DNA from 3 places in the Streptomyces sp. NPDC088746 genome. Region 3 is predicted to be linked to each of the others. Evidence: riboswitches for the same ligand, from Rfam matches in the RefSeq annotation. Region 3 holds a riboswitch; each other region holds the start of a gene.
What was found. A riboswitch is a leader RNA that binds a small molecule or an ion and turns the genes downstream of it on or off. The one in region 3 is predicted to bind cobalamin.
Positions count from the first base shown of each region.

Region 1: linked by a shared signal. The riboswitch ahead of ACIP63_RS15910 (ABC transporter substrate-binding protein) and the one ahead of ACIP63_RS12090 (ribonucleoside-diphosphate reductase subunit alpha) in region 3 are both predicted to bind cobalamin.
Region 2: linked by a shared signal. The riboswitch ahead of ACIP63_RS00300 (cobalamin biosynthesis protein) and the one ahead of ACIP63_RS12090 (ribonucleoside-diphosphate reductase subunit alpha) in region 3 are both predicted to bind cobalamin.

Region 1 is NZ_JBIVLA010000003.1:307,098-312,105, forward strand. Features, by position in the region: gene ACIP63_RS15895 (PRC and DUF2382 domain-containing protein) at 1-465, shown strand, start outside; gene ACIP63_RS15900 (ABC transporter ATP-binding protein) at 523-1,353, opposite strand; gene ACIP63_RS15905 (FecCD family ABC transporter permease) at 1,350-2,435, opposite strand; gene ACIP63_RS15910 (ABC transporter substrate-binding protein) at 2,432-3,508, opposite strand; cobalamin riboswitch at 3,538-3,725, opposite strand; gene ACIP63_RS15915 (hypothetical protein) at 3,808-3,978, opposite strand; gene ACIP63_RS15920 (acyl-CoA dehydrogenase) at 3,975-5,008, opposite strand, start outside.
Region 2 is NZ_JBIVLA010000001.1:55,196-60,203, forward strand. Features, by position in the region: gene ACIP63_RS00290 (anion permease) at 1-1,019, shown strand, start outside; gene ACIP63_RS00295 (hypothetical protein) at 1,032-1,256, shown strand; cobalamin riboswitch at 1,441-1,570, shown strand; gene ACIP63_RS00300 (cobalamin biosynthesis protein) at 1,699-2,643, shown strand; gene ACIP63_RS00305 (cobyric acid synthase) at 2,640-4,190, shown strand; gene ACIP63_RS00310 (putative cobaltochelatase) at 4,187-5,008, shown strand, end outside.
Region 3 is NZ_JBIVLA010000002.1:993,408-998,415, forward strand. Features, by position in the region: gene ACIP63_RS12090 (ribonucleoside-diphosphate reductase subunit alpha) at 1-1,356, opposite strand, end outside; cobalamin riboswitch at 1,493-1,628, opposite strand; gene ACIP63_RS12095 (GNAT family N-acetyltransferase) at 1,669-2,169, opposite strand; gene mctP (monocarboxylate uptake permease MctP) at 2,316-3,980, opposite strand; gene ACIP63_RS12105 (DUF3311 domain-containing protein) at 3,977-4,240, opposite strand; gene ACIP63_RS12110 (GntR family transcriptional regulator) at 4,453-5,008, opposite strand, start outside.

The DNA.
Region 1 (5,008 bases), on a different contig from region 3:
GCCGGAGCCGGAGCCGAGCGGTCCGCCGCGGGTGCCGGCGGCCGTGAGGAGATGGTCCGGTCCGAGGAGCAGCTCCAGGTCGGCACGGAGGAGTACGAGAGCGGAAAGGCACGCCTGCACAAGTACGTCGTGACCGAGAACGTCACGCGGACGGTGCCGGTGTCCCACGAGGAGGTGCGCGTGGTGCGCGAGCCTCTGCAGCCGGGCGAGAAGGTCACAGGTGTGAAGGGCACGAACGACCTCGGCGAACAGGACGTCGAAGTCACCCTGCACGCCGAACGAGCCACCGTCCGCAAGGAGGCTGTCCCCGTGGAACGGGTCCGTCTCGAAACCAGCAAGGTCACCGAGCAGAAGGAAGTCTCCGCCGAGCTCCGCAAGGAGAAGATCGACTACGCGGACGGCAAGGACGACATGGGCAGCGGCAAGGACATGGGCGGCGAGTTCGGCCAGGGACGTCGTCGCTGACCCCTCACACAGCGGCGAAAGGCCGCGCGACAGCAGCGAGGGGCGGACCCGGGTGGTTCACGGGCCCGCCCTCTCGTCGCGCTGTTGCCGGCGGACGGCTTCTCCCGGCAGAAAACGCACGGAGGGGCGCCCGTCGGGCCCTTCCGGCGTGACCACCGCTCGTACCCGGTAGACGTCGGCGATGAGTTCCTCGGTGATCACCTCCGAGGGCGTTCCGCCGGCGACCACCCGGCCTTCCTTCATGACCGTGACCCGGTCGCAGAACATGGCGGCCAGATTGAGGTCGTGCAGCGCGACCACCGCGGTGACGGGCAGCGCGGCGACCAGGGAGAGCAGTTCCAGCTGGTGCTGGATGTCCAGGTGGTTGGTGGGCTCGTCCAGCAGGAGTTCACGCGGCTGCTGGGCGAGGGCGCGGGCGATCTGCACCCGCTGCCGCTCACCACCCGACAGGGTGTGCCAGGACTGTGCGGCACGGTCGGCGAGCCCGGTGCGCGCCAGGGCCTCGCGTACGGCGGCATCGTCCTCGGGTCCGGGCGCGGACCAGGCCCGCCGGTGCGGGATGCGGCCGAGGCGTACGACGTCCAGCACGCTCAGGTCGACCTGGGTGACCGCGTGCTGGTCGACGACGGCCACGCGGCGGGCCACGCCTCGCCTGCCGGTCTCGGCGAGCGTGCGGCCGTCGAGGGTGACGACGCCCGCGCCGGGGGCGATGACGCCCGCCATCACCCGCAGCAGCGTGGTCTTGCCGGAGCCGTTGGGCCCCAGGAGTCCGACGGTGGTGCCGGGCGGCGGCGCGATGCTCACTCCGTCGAGGACGATCCGCCCGCCGGCCTCCCTGCTGACCCGGTCGGCCCGCAAACCGTCACCGGGGACCGCTGTCCGGTTCACGCGCTCCTCCGGGTGCGGTGGAGGATGAGGACGAAGACGGGCACCCCGATGAGTGAGGTGACCACGCCGACCGGGACCTCCTGCGGGTCGAGGACGGTCCTGGCCAGGGTGTCGACCCAGACCAGGAACACGGCTCCGGCGAGAGCGGTCACCGGCAGCAGCCGCCGGTGCCCCGAACCCGTCAACGCCCGGGCGGCGTGCGGCAGGACGAGGCCGACGAAACCGATGGCTCCCGCCGAACTGACCAGCGCCGCCGTCAGGAGCGCGGTGGTGCAGAGCAGCACGATCCGGGTGCGCCCCACGTGCACCCCGAGGGCGGCCGCGGCGTCCTGGCCGAAGGCGAAGGCGTCGAGCGTACGGGCGTGGCCGAGGCAGATCAGCAGCGTCACGGCCAGCACGGCCGAGCACATCCACACATCGCTCCAGCCCACCCCGCTCAGCGAGCCGAGCAGCCAGAAGAGCACGCCCCGGGTCTGCTCGGCGTCGGCGGCGGTCATCACGACGAAGGACGTGAGCGCGGAGAAGAGCTGCATGGCCGCGACCCCGGAGAGGACGACCCGGTCGGTGGATCCGCCGAGGGTGTGGCTGAGCAGCAGGACGAGGGCGAACGAGCACAGCGCCCCGGCGAACGCACCGCCGGAGACCGACACGGCTCCGCCGCCGACACCCAGGACGACGACCACCACCGCCCCGGTGGACGCCCCGGAGGAGACGCCGAGGACGAAGGGGTCAGCGAGCGGGTTGCGCAGCAGCGACTGCATCACGGTGCCGCACACCGCGAGTCCGGCCCCGCACACCGCGGCGAGCAGGGTGCGGGGCATGCGCAGGTTCCAGATGATGCCGTCCCGGATCGGGGTCAGCCGCCCGTCTCCCAGGCCGAGGTGCGAGGCCACCGCGGACCAGACGTCCGGGACGGAGATACGGGCGGGTCCGATCGTGACGGCGACCGCGACGGAGAGGAGGAGCAGGGCGACCCCGGCGCTCCACAGGACACCGTCGCGCAGGATCAGGGCTCCGGGGGCCGTCCGGACCGCGGGCGGCTGCTCCGCCCGTACCTCCGGGGCGCGTTCGGTCTCCGTCACCCCGCGAGCCCGAACGAGCGCAGACCGGCCGCGACGCGCTCCACGCCCTCCACGGTCCGGATGGTCGGATTCATCGCCTGGCCGCTCAGCAGGACGTACCGTTTGTGCCGGACGGCGTCCATGTTCTTCGTGGCGGGGTTGGACTCCAGGAACTCGATCTTCTTCGCCGCGCTCTCGGCCGTCTGCGACTTCCGGGTCAGGTCCCCGATGACCAGTACGTCGGGGTTCCGGTCGGCGACGGTCTCCCAGTTGATCTGGGGCCATTCCTCGTGCGTGTCGTCGAAGACGTTCTTCGCGCCGAGCTCCTCGGTGATGATGCCGGGGGCGCCGCAGCACCCGGCCAGGTACGGGGCCTCGGAGTTGGCGAACCAGTAGAGCATCGTGGTGCCGGACGCGTCGATGTCCGCGGTCGCCCTGTCGACGCGGCCGCGGAGGCTCTTCACCAGCTTCTCGCCCCGTTGCGGGACGCCGAACACCTTGGCCAGGTCGCGTACTTCGCCGTAGACGCGGTCCATGGTCAGGGGCTCGGAGCGGGAGCCGTCGCTGCTTCCGGTGTTGTCCTTGCCCGCGCAGTCGGAGGGTGCGAGGTACGTCGGTACGCCGAGCTCCTCGAACTGGTCGCGGGACGCCACCCCGCCCTTGCCGAGGGTGGACTCGAACGAGGCGCTGACGAAGTCGGGTTCCTCGGCGAGGACCTTCTCGGAGGAGGGCTGGTTCTCGGCGAGGCGCTTCACCGTGGATTCGTCCTTCTCCAGGCCCTTCATCACCGGGTCCGTCCAGGTCGCGGTGGCGGCCAGCCTGTCGGCGAGGCCCAGGGAGAGCAGGATCTCCGTCGATCCCTGGTTGAGGGAGACGGCGTGACGCGGTGGCGAGTCGACTCTCACCGTACGGCCGCAGTTCTTCAGGGTCACGGGGAAGCCGTCGCCGGCGGCGTCCCGTGCTGCGCCGTCAGGGGTGCTTCCGCCTCCCCCGCAGGCGGTCAGAAGGACGACAAGTCCCGCGATGAGCAGGGCTGTTCGGCGTGCGGTGCTGGCTATGGGCGGCACGGAGTCCTCGGCATTCTCTGGGCTCATGCGCGGAGCCCGTACGGAGTTCCGCTCCCGGTGCGGAAGCGGTTGCCAGCAGGTCTTCGGACTCGGGTTCGTCCGGACGAGGCGCCTTCCCGGTGCACCCGAGGGTTTCCCAGTGGCTGTGGCCCCGCCCGTCCCCCTCACCGCTGCGCGTCAGCTCCGGATTCTCACCGGATTCCCTGACTCCACGTGGAGTGTGACTGGCGTCTGCAAGCTATCACGCGGCGCGCCGGCGGCCTCGGGGGCCGTCGCCGGTACGGCGGGGGCTTCTCCCCCTCCGTACCGGCCGGCCGTCGGGCGGGTCAGCCCTTGGGGCGAACCGATTCGCCGCCGTCGTCCTGCGGCTTCCCGCCGCGGCGGGCGAGCACGGACGTGGTGCCCCAGTAGGCGAGCAGGACGGCGCGCAGTCCCAGGATCTCCAGGTGCTCGCCCAGGCGGCAACAGGCAGCCCGCCCCTTGCTTCCGGCGCTCATCGGGCGCCCGCCGGGCGCGTGTTCCACGGGCCCCCGGGGTCGTCGTACGCGTCCGCGTAGCCGGGTCCGGCGATCGGCCAGTCGGCGAGGAGTGCCTCCGGCAGCGCGAAGGAGTCGGCCAGCTCCGGGGCGTGCGCGGCGACGGCCGTGAGGAGCTCCTCCACGGCCTCCGGCAGGGCGTCCACCTGAGAGGCGCTCAGGAGGCCGGCGGCCAGCAGGTCACCGCTGTTGCGTGACACCCATTCTAGGGCGAACAGCCGCTCCAGCTCCCCGAGCCGGTCCCTGGCCGCCCCGTCGGGCAGCGTCGCGCGGGCCTCCGCGTAGGCCTCGGCGGCCTGCCGGTACGCGTAGGCCTCGACCCCGCGCAGGGCGGGGCCGGAGGCCGCGTTCCACCGGCCGAGGGTGTCGGCTTCGGGCGCCCGCAGCGCGCGGGTCCTGGCCCGGGCGAACCAGATGTCCTGGACCGAGGTGAGGAGCCGGCCCAGGAAGTACGGGTCGGAGAGGTCCCCGGGGTGCGGGGCCCGGTCCCGGGCGGCGTCACCGCCGGGCTCGGCGGCGAGGAGCATGTCGGCCGCCGCCTTGGCGTACAGGGCGATGTTGTCGCCCTCCGCGGTGATGGCCCCCTCCACGCCCGTGACGAGTTCGGTCATGCCGTTGTTCTCCAGCAGCGCCTGCGCGCCGCAGCGTTCACGGCTCTCGACGATGACGTCGCGGGCCCGCCAGGTGATCCACGCCTTGGCGACATCGACCAGTCGTACCGCGTCCGTCCGGGCGCGCTCGTCCGTACAGGCTTCCCAGCGTTCCTGCGCCCTGCGGTACAGCAGACTCATGGCGAAGACCATGGCCATGGCCGAGGCGAGCGGACCGTGGTGCGTCCGGTGGGCGTTCACCGGCACCGGTGGGGCGCCCCGGGAGCCGGAGATCATCCGGTGGCCGCCGTAGCGTACGGCGACCGCCAACGTCGCGCGGGCCGAGCCCGCCGCGCAGGCGCTCATGGAGATCCGGCCGGGGGTGACCCGCCCGATCGAGG
Region 2 (5,008 bases), on a different contig from region 3:
GAACCGAGGTCATCTTCGCGGCGCTCGTCGGCGCGATCCTGTGGAATCTGCTGACCTGGCTGGTCGGCCTGCCCTCCAGTTCCTCCCACGCACTCTTCGGCGGCCTCATCGGCGCCGCGGTCATGTCGGCCGGCTGGTCCTCGATCAACGGCGGCACCGTCGTCACGAAGGTCCTGCTGCCCGCGATCGCCGCCCCGGTCGTGGCCGGTCTCGCCGCGCTGCTGGCCACGAAGCTGACGTACCGCCTCAACCGGAAGATCACCGACGAGGCGCAGCTGAAGTCGACCGCCAAGGGGTACCGCGCCGGCCAGATCGCCTCGGCCGGTCTCGTCTCGCTCGCCCACGGCACCAACGACGCGCAGAAGACCATGGGCATCATCACCCTGGCCCTGGTCACCGGTGGCGTCCTGTCCCCCGGCTCCAACCCGCCGGTCTGGGTCATCGCCTCCGCGGGTATCGCCATCGCGATGGGCACCTACCTCGGCGGCTGGCGCATCATCCGCACCATGGGCAGCGGCCTCACCGACCTGCGTCCGCCGCAGGGCTTCGCGGCCCAGACCAGTGCGGCCACGGTCATCCTGGCCTCCTCGCACCTCGGCTTCTCCCTCTCCACCACGCAGTCCTGCTCCGGTGCCGTCATGGGCGCGGGTCTCGGACGCAAGGGAGGCGTGGTCCGCTGGTCCACCGCCACCCGGATGTTCGTCGCCTGGGGCCTGACCCTGCCGGCCGCCGGTCTGATGGGCGCGGGCGCCGAGTTCCTGACCAAGCAGGGGCCCTGGGGCGTCGGGGCGGTCGCCGTCCTCCTCGTCGCGGGCTCCGGAGCCATCTGGCTGCTGTCGCGCCGCAAGCCGGTCGACCACACCAACGTGAACGCGGAGGCCGAGCCCGCGGGCGTCGTCACCACCGCCATCTCCGCGGTCAGCCCGCCGCCCGCCGGTGCCCTCGTACCGGAGCTCAAGACCACCATCTCGGCCCCGGCCACGACGGCCGGAACCCCGGCCGACCCGGCCACGGTGTAAGGACGGATCCGCATGAACATCGACTGGGCAGCTCTCGCGTCCGTCTTCGGCGTCAGCCTCGTGGTCACCGTCGCGCTGGTCGGCCTCTTCACCCTCGGTATCACGGGCATGGCCCGGCAGACGTCGACCGCACAGGGCGGCGGCGGTGCCAACGGCCTGGTGCGCACCGGCGCGTACGCCTGCTTCGGGCTGTGCGCGGCGGCGGTCGCGTACGGGATCTATCTGATCGTCGCCTGACCGCTCCCCCGCGGACTTCCGCCCGGGCCGGACACACCACGTGTGTCCGGCCCGGTGTGCGTCTGAGCACATTGAAGCCTCGCAGGTCAACGGCAGGTTGACGGGCATTCACGGGGCATGGTGGACTGCCGGAGCCATTTAGGCCGACCGGCACACATGTGCCTGCCGGCCTTACGGCGACAGGAGAGGAAGCCGGTGCGAATCCGGCGCGGTCCCGCCACTGTCACCGGGGAGCAGCCTCCACACGGAAGTCACGGCCCGCCACCGCGGGCTGGAAGGCCGGAGGAACTGCGGATCCGGAAGCCAGGAGACTCTCGTCGCCGGTCACGTCGAACCAGGGCGCGGACCCTGAGTGAGGACATACGCCATGCCTGGCTGCCCTGCGTCGGTCGCTTCACCACCTGTCACGAAGGTCCTCCGAGGCGCGACGGCCGGCTGAGCGGTGCGAGCCGACCGCATCTTCGCGTACGGAGCCGCCGCCGGCCTGATCGGCGACCTGCTGTTCGGTGATCCCCGGCGTGGCCACCCCGTCGCCGCCTTCGGGCGTGCGGCGGCGGGCGCCGAGCGCCGCCTGTGGCGTGACCACCGCGGCTGGGGCGCCCTGCACACGCTCGTCTGCGCCGGGGGCGCCACGGGCGCCGCCGCCCTGGCGGCGCGTGCCGTCCGGAACCGTCCCGCCGCCGCCGTGGCGCTGACCGCCGCCGCCACCTGGTCCGTCGTCGGGGGCACCTCACTGGGCCGCGAGGCGCGTGCCGTCGGCGGGGCGCTGGCCGCCGGGGACATCGAGCTCGCCCGGGAGCGGCTGCCGCATCTGTGCGGCCGTGATCCGCAGGCACTGGACGGGCAGCAGATCGCCCGCGCCGTGGTGGAGTCCGTCGCCGAGAACACCTCGGACGCCGTCGTGGGGGCCCTCGTGTGGGGCGCGCTCGGCGGGGTGCCCGGGCTGGTCGCCTTCCGGGCGGTCAACACGCTCGACGCCATGGTCGGGCACAAGTCGCCCCGCTACCGGCGCTACGGCTGGGCGTCGGCCCGGCTCGACGACATCGCCGGCTGGCCCGGGGCCCGGCTCACCGCCGTGCTCGCCGTGGCCGCCGGGGGCCGCCCGCGCGAGGCGGTCCGGGCGTGGCGGGCGGACGCGGGCAGGCACCCCAGCCCCAACGCGGGCCCCGTGGAGGCCTCGTTCGCGGGGGCGCTCGGCGTACGCCTCGGCGGCACGCTCGCGTACGGCGGGCGGGTCGAGCACCGGCCGGTGCTCAACGGCGGGGCCGGCCGGGACGTGCGGGTCACGGACATCGAACGCGCGGTGCGGCTGTCGCGCCGGGTGAGTGTGCTGGCCCTCGTCGTGTGTGCGGCGGGGCGGTCGGCCATGGGACGGAGAGTCGGATGAGCGGCGGGCTGCTGGTCGCGGGGACCACTTCGGACGCGGGCAAGAGCGTCGTCACGGCGGGGATCTGCCGGTGGCTGGTGCGCCGGGGGGTGAAGGTCGCGCCGTTCAAGGCGCAGAACATGTCGCTGAACTCGTTCGTCACCCGGGAGGGGGCGGAGATCGGCCGCGCCCAGGCGATGCAGGCGCAGGCCGCCCGGGTGGAGCCGTCCGCGCTGATGAACCCGGTGCTGCTCAAGCCCGGCGGCGACCGGTCGAGCCAGGTCGTCCTGATGGGGAAGCCGGTGGGCGAGATGAGCGCCCGCGGCTACCACGGCGGTCGCCAGGAGGCGCTGCTGGGGACGGTCGTGGACTGTCTGGAGCAGCTGCGGGGCACGTATGACGCCGTGATCTGCGAGGGGGCGGGCAGTCCTGCCGAGATCAATCTGCGGCGCACGGACATCGTGAACATGGGCATCGCCCGGGCGGCGCGCTTTCCCGTGCTGGTGGTCGGCGACATCGACCGGGGCGGTGTGTTCGCCTCGTTCTTCGGCACGACGGCGCTGCTGAGCCCCGAGGACCAGTCGCTGGTCGCGGGATACCTCGTCAACAAGTTCCGCGGTGACGTGTCGCTGCTGGAACCCGGTCTCGACATGCTGCTCGGGCTCACGGGGCGGCGGACGTACGGGGTGCTGCCGTACGCCCACGGGCTGGGCATCGACGAGGAGGACGGGCTGCGGGTCTCGATGCGCGGCACCGTACGCGAGTCGGTCGTGGCGCCGCCGCACGGCGAGGACGTGCTGCGGGTCGCGGTGTGCGCCGTGCCGCTGATGTCGAACTTCACCGATGTGGACGCGCTGGCGGCCGAGCCGGGTGTGGTGGTGCGGTTCGTGGACCGGGCGGAGGAGCTCGTCGACGCGGACCTCGTGATCGTGCCCGGGACGCGGGGCACCGTGAAGGCGCTGGCGTGGCTGCGCGAGCGGGGGCTGGCCGACGCGCTGGCCCGGCGTGCCGCGGAGGGCCGCCCGGTGCTGGGCATCTGCGGAGGGTTCCAGGTGCTGGGCGAGCGGATCGAGGACGACGTGGAGTCGCGGGCCGGACTGGTCGAGGGACTCGGGCTGCTGCCCGTACGCGTCCGTTTCGGCCGGGAGAAGGTCCTGGGGCGGCCCGTCGGGTCGGCGCTCGGGGAGCCGGTGGAGGGTTACGAGATCCACCACGGGGTCGCCGAGGTGAGCGGCGGCGAGCCGTTCCTCGACGGGTGCCGGGTGGGCTCGGTCTGGGGGACGCACTGGCACGGTTCGCTGGAGAGCGACGCGTTCCGGCGGGCGTTCCTGGGCGAGGTCGCGCGGGCCTCGGGGCGGCGGTTCACCGCGGCGCCGGACACGAGCTTCGGGGCGTTGCGGGAGGAACAGCTGGACCGGCTGGGGGACCTGATCGAGGAACACGCGGACACGGACGCGTTGTGGCGGCTGATCGAGACCGGCCCGCCGCAGGGGCTGCCGTTCATCCCGCCGGGTGCGCCGCCCGCGCCCGGTCATGCAGGTGTGGTTGCGACAGAGGAGGCCCTATGAGTACGCCGTATCCCTTCACCGCCATCGTCGGACAGGACGACCTGCGGCTGGGTCTTCTGCTCAACGCGGTCAGTCCCGCCGTCGGCGGGGTCCTGGTCCGCGGCGAGAAGGGCACCGCCAAGTCCACCGCCGTACGCGCGCTCGCCGCGCTCATGCCCGAGGTCGAGGTCGTGGCGGGGTGCCGCTTCTCGTGCGCCCCGGGCGCGCCCGATCCGGCGTGTCCGGACGGTCCCCACGAGACGGGTACGGGCGTGTCGCGTCCGGCGCGGACCGTGGAGCTTCCGGTCGGCGCGTCGGAGGACCGGCTGGTCGGCGCCCTCGACATCGAACGGGCTCTCTCGGAGGGCGTGAAGGCCTTCGAGCCGGGGCTCCTCGCCGAGGCCCATCGCGGGATCCTGTACGTCGACGAGGTCAATCTCCTCCATGACCACCTGGTGGACCTGCTGCTCGACGCGGCGGCCATGGGTGCCTCGTACGTGGAGCGGGAGGGTGTCTCCGTGCGTCACGCGGCGCGCTTCCTGCTGGTGGGGACGATGAACCCGGAGGAGGGCGAGCTCCGGCCGCAGCTGCTGGACCGCTTCGGGCTGACCGTCGAGGTGGCGGCCTCGCGTGACACGGACCTGCGCGTCGAGGTCGTACGCCGCAGGCTCGCCCACGACGACGATCCGGCCGCCTTCGCCGCGCGGTGGGCCGACGAGGAGGCCGCGTTGCGCGAGCGGATCGTCGCCGCGCGCGCCCTGCTTCCCCGTGTGGTGCTCGGCGACGGCGTGTTGCGGCAGATCGCGGCGACGTGCGCGGCGTTCGAGGTCGACGGGATG
Region 3 (5,008 bases):
CTCGCCGTCGTCGGTGACTTCGAGGATCTCCGTGCACAGGTTCGAGGAGTGCACGACACGGCCCGGCTCGGCGGTCTGGTTCGCCGTGCGGTTGGAGGCGTCCTTGAACGTCATCCAGCCCTGCCCGGTCTGGGCGAGGGTCCGCATCATCCGGCCGTAGAGCTCACGGGCCGGCAGGGTCTTGCGGGCCAGCCCCTTGGCCTCGGCGGCGCGGTAGGCGGCGTCGAACTCCTCGCCCCACAGGTCCACGAGCTCGGGGGCGTCGGCCGGGGAGAACAGCGACCACTCGGTGTCCGCGTCGACGCGGCGCATGAACTCGTCCGGGATCCAGTGCGCCAGGTTGAGGTTGTGCGTACGCCGCTGGTCCTCGCCGGTGTTGTCGCGCAGCTCCAGGAACTCCTCGATGTCCGCGTGCCACGTCTCCAGGTAGACGGCCGCGGCACCCTTGCGGCGGCCGCCCTGGTTCACCGCTGCGACCGAGGCGTCGAGCGTCTTCAGGAACGGCACGATGCCGTTGGAGTGCCCGTTCGTGCCGCGGATGAGCGAACCCCGGGCGCGCACGCGGGAGTACGAGAGCCCGATGCCGCCCGCGTGCTTGGAGAGGCGCGCCACCTGGTGGTAGCGGTCGTAGATCGAGTCCAGCTCGTCCAGCGGCGAGTCCAGCAGGTAGCAGGACGACATCTGCGGGTGGCGGGTGCCCGAGTTGAAGAGGGTGGGGGAGGAGGGCAGGTAGTCGAGCCGGTTCATCAGGCCGTACAGCGCGGCCACTTCCTCCAGAGCCCGCTCGGAGGTGTCCTCGGCGAGCCCGGCGGCGACGCGCAGCATGAAGTGCTGCGGGGTCTCGACGACGTCGCGGGTGAGCGGGTGGCGCAGCAGGTACCGGCTGTGCAGGGTCCGCAGCCCGAAGTAACCGAAGCGGTCGTCGGCGCCGTCGGCGAGCGCCTGGTCGACGAGCGCGTCGAGGGCGGCGGCGTGCAGCGTGACGAACTCGGCCGTTCGGTCCGCGATCAGGCCCTCGCGGTGTCCGACGGCGACCGACGCGGAGAAGGAGACAGCGCCCTGGCCGGCGGCCTCGTCCGCGATGGCCCGCGTGAGGAGCCGGGCGGCGAGCCGGGAGTAGGCGGGGTCCTCGGAGATCAGGCCGGCGGCGGCCTCGGTGGCCAGCGAGCGCAGCTCGGCCTCGTCCGACCGGGCGTTGCGGCCGCGCAGTGCGGCGGCGGCCACCCGTCCGGGGTCGGTGTCGGGCAGATCGGCGGTGAGGCCGGTCAGGGTCCGCAGCAGTGCGGTCCCGGGCGCGTCGGTCGTGCGGCCTTCGGATTCCGTGGCTGAAACCGGGTCGGCTGGCGCGATGGTCACTGGGGCTATCCCTCGCTCGGCTCAGGGCCTGCGGGAGCGGGGCAGCCGGGCACGGCGGCGCCCGGGGAAGGGCAGCACGGCGCACGGCGTCCACCGGCCCTCCGCGGGGCCCGGACGTATCGGCGCCCGGTTCGGTCGAGCCGGGCGCACTGTCGACAGGTCTTCGGACTTCGGGGTGCGCGAAGCACGCCGATCACACCGTTGCGGGACAGTTCCGGATTCTCACCGGATTCCCCTGCGGCGACAGCGAGGTCGAGCATACATGTGGGGGCTGCCGATTGAAGAAGCCCCCACATCTTGTGTCGTGAAGGGTCAGAGCTCCAGACGGAAGGTCAGAAGCACGAGCTCCGGCAGCGGGTACCAGTCCCGTTCGGGAGTCCGTACGAAGCCGAGGCGGCGGTATATCCGATGGGCGCCGTGCATGGCCGGGGCCGTCGACAGGACGATCCCCGAGACGCCCTCGGCGGCCCGTGCCCGCTCGACACAGGCCCGTACGAGCGCCTCGCCCGCGCCCCGCCCACGGGCCTCCGGCGAGACGGCCAGCATCCGGAACTCGGCCTCGCCCTCCCCGGCGATGTCCGCCCACGGGCTGCCCGGCGCGACGTAGGTGACACCGCCCAGCAACCGGCCGTCGGCGTCCAGCGCGACCAGCACCTCGGCCTCGGCGGCCCGCCGCCCGACCGCGCGGAGCTGTTCCAGGTAGGGGTCGTCGGCGCCGAAGTCCAGGAGTCCGTCGTCCAGATACGCCTGCGCGGTGATCTCGCCCAGCTCCGCGAACTGAGCGGGCCGGGCCGGCCTGATCGATACGTCCATGGGCGGCAGTCTGCCCCGGCCGCCGGGCGCGGCGCGCCCCGTTTCCGGAGGCCGACGGCCCCGGGGGCCGGCCCTGACACGACTCCGTCCCGGCAGGGAGGACCCTGCCGGGACGGACGTCTTGCCTCGGAGCGACGGCTGTGGGGTCAGTGGCCGCCGGGGGCGCCCGCCGTGGCCGGCGGGAGCTCGACCTTGACGCCGGGGTCGCCCGCGTCCGCCGTGTAGTCGGACGGGGAGGTCTCGTCCACACCGGCCGGCGCCTTCACCGCGTTGAGGACGACGGTCAGCACGAGCACGACGACGACGTTCAGCACGAACGCGGTGAGACCGATGTAGCCGATCTCGCCGATACCCGGGATCTCCTTCGAGGACCCGCCGAAGTGCTTCTGGGTCGGGCTGGCGACGCCGTACGCGGCCACCGTGCCGTAGATCATGCCGACCGCCCAGCCGGCGATCAGTGCCCAGCGGTGGAACCACCGGGTGAACAGGCCGCCCACCAGGGCCGGCATCGTCTGGAGGATCCAGATGCCGCCCAGCAGCTGGAAGTTGATCGCGACCGTCTTGTCCATGGTGAGGACGAAGGCGAGTGCGCCGACCTTGACCAGCAGCGAGACCAGCTTGGAGACCTTGGTCTCCTGCGCCGGGGTCGCGTCGGGCTTGATGAAGTCCTTGTAGATGTTGCGCGTGAAGAGGTTCGCCGCGGCGATCGACATGATCGCTGCCGGTACCAGGGCACCGATTCCGATCGCGGCGAAGGCCACGCCCGCGAACCAGTCCGGGAACATGTTCTCGAACAGCTGCGGAATGGCGAGCTGGCCGTTGTCGACCTTGATCCCGGCCGCGATCGCCATGAATCCGAGCAGGGCCAGCAGACCCAGCATCAGCGAATACAGCGGGAGGATCGTGGTGTTGCGCCGGATCACCTCACGGCTGCGGCTGGAGAGCGTCGCCGTGATCGAGTGCGGGTACATGAAGAGGGCCAGCGCCGAGCCCAGAGCCAGCGTCGCGTACACCCACTGGCCGGAGGCACCGGGGGCGAGTCCGGCCACCGGTTTGCCGGCCGCCTCGTTCGCGGCGGAGAACTTCTCGCCTGCCGCGGCGAAGATGTCGTCGAACCCGCCCAGCTTGATCGGGATGTAGATGATCGCCACGGCGATGACGAGGTAGATCAGCCCGTCCTTGACGAACGCGATCAGCGCCGGTGCCCGCAGCCCCGAGGAGTAGGTGTACGCGGCGAGGACGGCGAAGGCGATGAGGAGCGGCAGGTCCTTGATGAACCAGTGCGTGTTCTCGCCGCCGCCGACGCCCATGACGTCCAGGACGGCCTGGATGCCGACCAGCTGGAGCGCGATGTACGGCATCGTGGCGAGGATGCCGGTGACGGCCACCGCCAGCGAGAGCCCCTTCGAGCCGAAGCGGCCGCGGACGAAGTCCGAGGTGGTGACGTAACCGTGCTTGTGCGACACCGACCACAGGCGCGGCAGGAAGGTGAAGATCAGCGGGTACACGAGGATCGTGTAGGGGACGGCGAAGAAGCCGGCCGCGCCCGCCGCGTAGACCGCCGCGGGCACCGCGACGAAGGTGTACGCCGTGTAGAGGTCACCGCCGAGCAGGAACCAGGTGACCCAGGTGCCGAACGACCGGCCGCCCAGGCCCCATTCGTCGAGGCTGGCCTCGTTCTCGGCCTTGCGCCAGCGCGCGGCCATGAAACCGATGACCGTGACGGCCAGGAAGAAGAATATGAATACGGCGAGTGCGATGCCGTTCACGCCGTCCCCGGCGGCCGCGATGCTGTTCAAGCCGTCCTTCATGCTGACGCACCCCCCTTGCGGGCGCGCTGGTCACGCTGCCACAGCTTGTACGCGATCATGGTGAGAGCGGTCGAGATGAGCACCCACAGCATCTGGTACCAGTAGAAGAACGGAATGCCGATGAAGGTCGGATCGACCTTCGCGTACGACCCGACCCAGAGCATCGCCACGAACGGAGCTATCAGGCAGAGCCCGATGACCACCCTCATGGGTGTCACTGTCGGCGCTGTCGGTGGGTTCGCATCGGTATCTTCTGGCATGTGGCGACTCCGTCCCCTCGCTGATCACCTGGTGTAATGCGCAGGAAATCTAAGCGCACGCCCCGTCCACCGTCACCCCCCGTCCGCATTGCGGTCCTGCAACGGTCCGGTGTCGCCCGAAATGCCTGATCCCCCTGCGTGTGCAGGGGGATCAGAGGTTTCGGGGCCCTGAAGGCGCCCGGTACCGCGGGGCGCTTCGGTCCGTTGGGCGCTCAGTCCGTGGGGCGCTTCAGGCGGGCGACGAACTTGTACCGGTCGCCCCGGTACACCGAGCGCACCCACTCCACCGGTTCGCCGCCGCCGTCGACCGAATGCCGGGACAGCATGAGCATCGGGAGGCCGACGTCCGTGCCGAGCAGTCCCGCCTCGCGCGGCGTGGCGAGCGAGGTCTCGATGGTCTCCTCGGCCTCGGCGAGCCTGACGTCGTACACCTCGGCCAGCGCGGTGTAGAGCGAGGTGTACTTCACCAGTGAACGGCGCAGCGCGGGAAAGCGCTTGGCCGAGAGGTGGGTGGTCTCGATGGCCATCGGTTCACCGCTGGCGAGCCGGAGCCGCTCGATCCGCAGCACGCGGCCGCCCGTCGTGATGTCCAGCAGCCCGGCGAGCGTGTCGTCCGCCGTGACGTAGCCGATGTCCAGCAGCTGGGAGGTGGGTTCCAGGCCCTGGGCGCGCATGTCCTCGGTGTACGAGGTGAGTTGCAGGGCCTGGGAGACCTTCGGCTTGGCGACGAAGGTGCCCTTGCCCTGGATGCGCTCCAGCCGGCCCTCG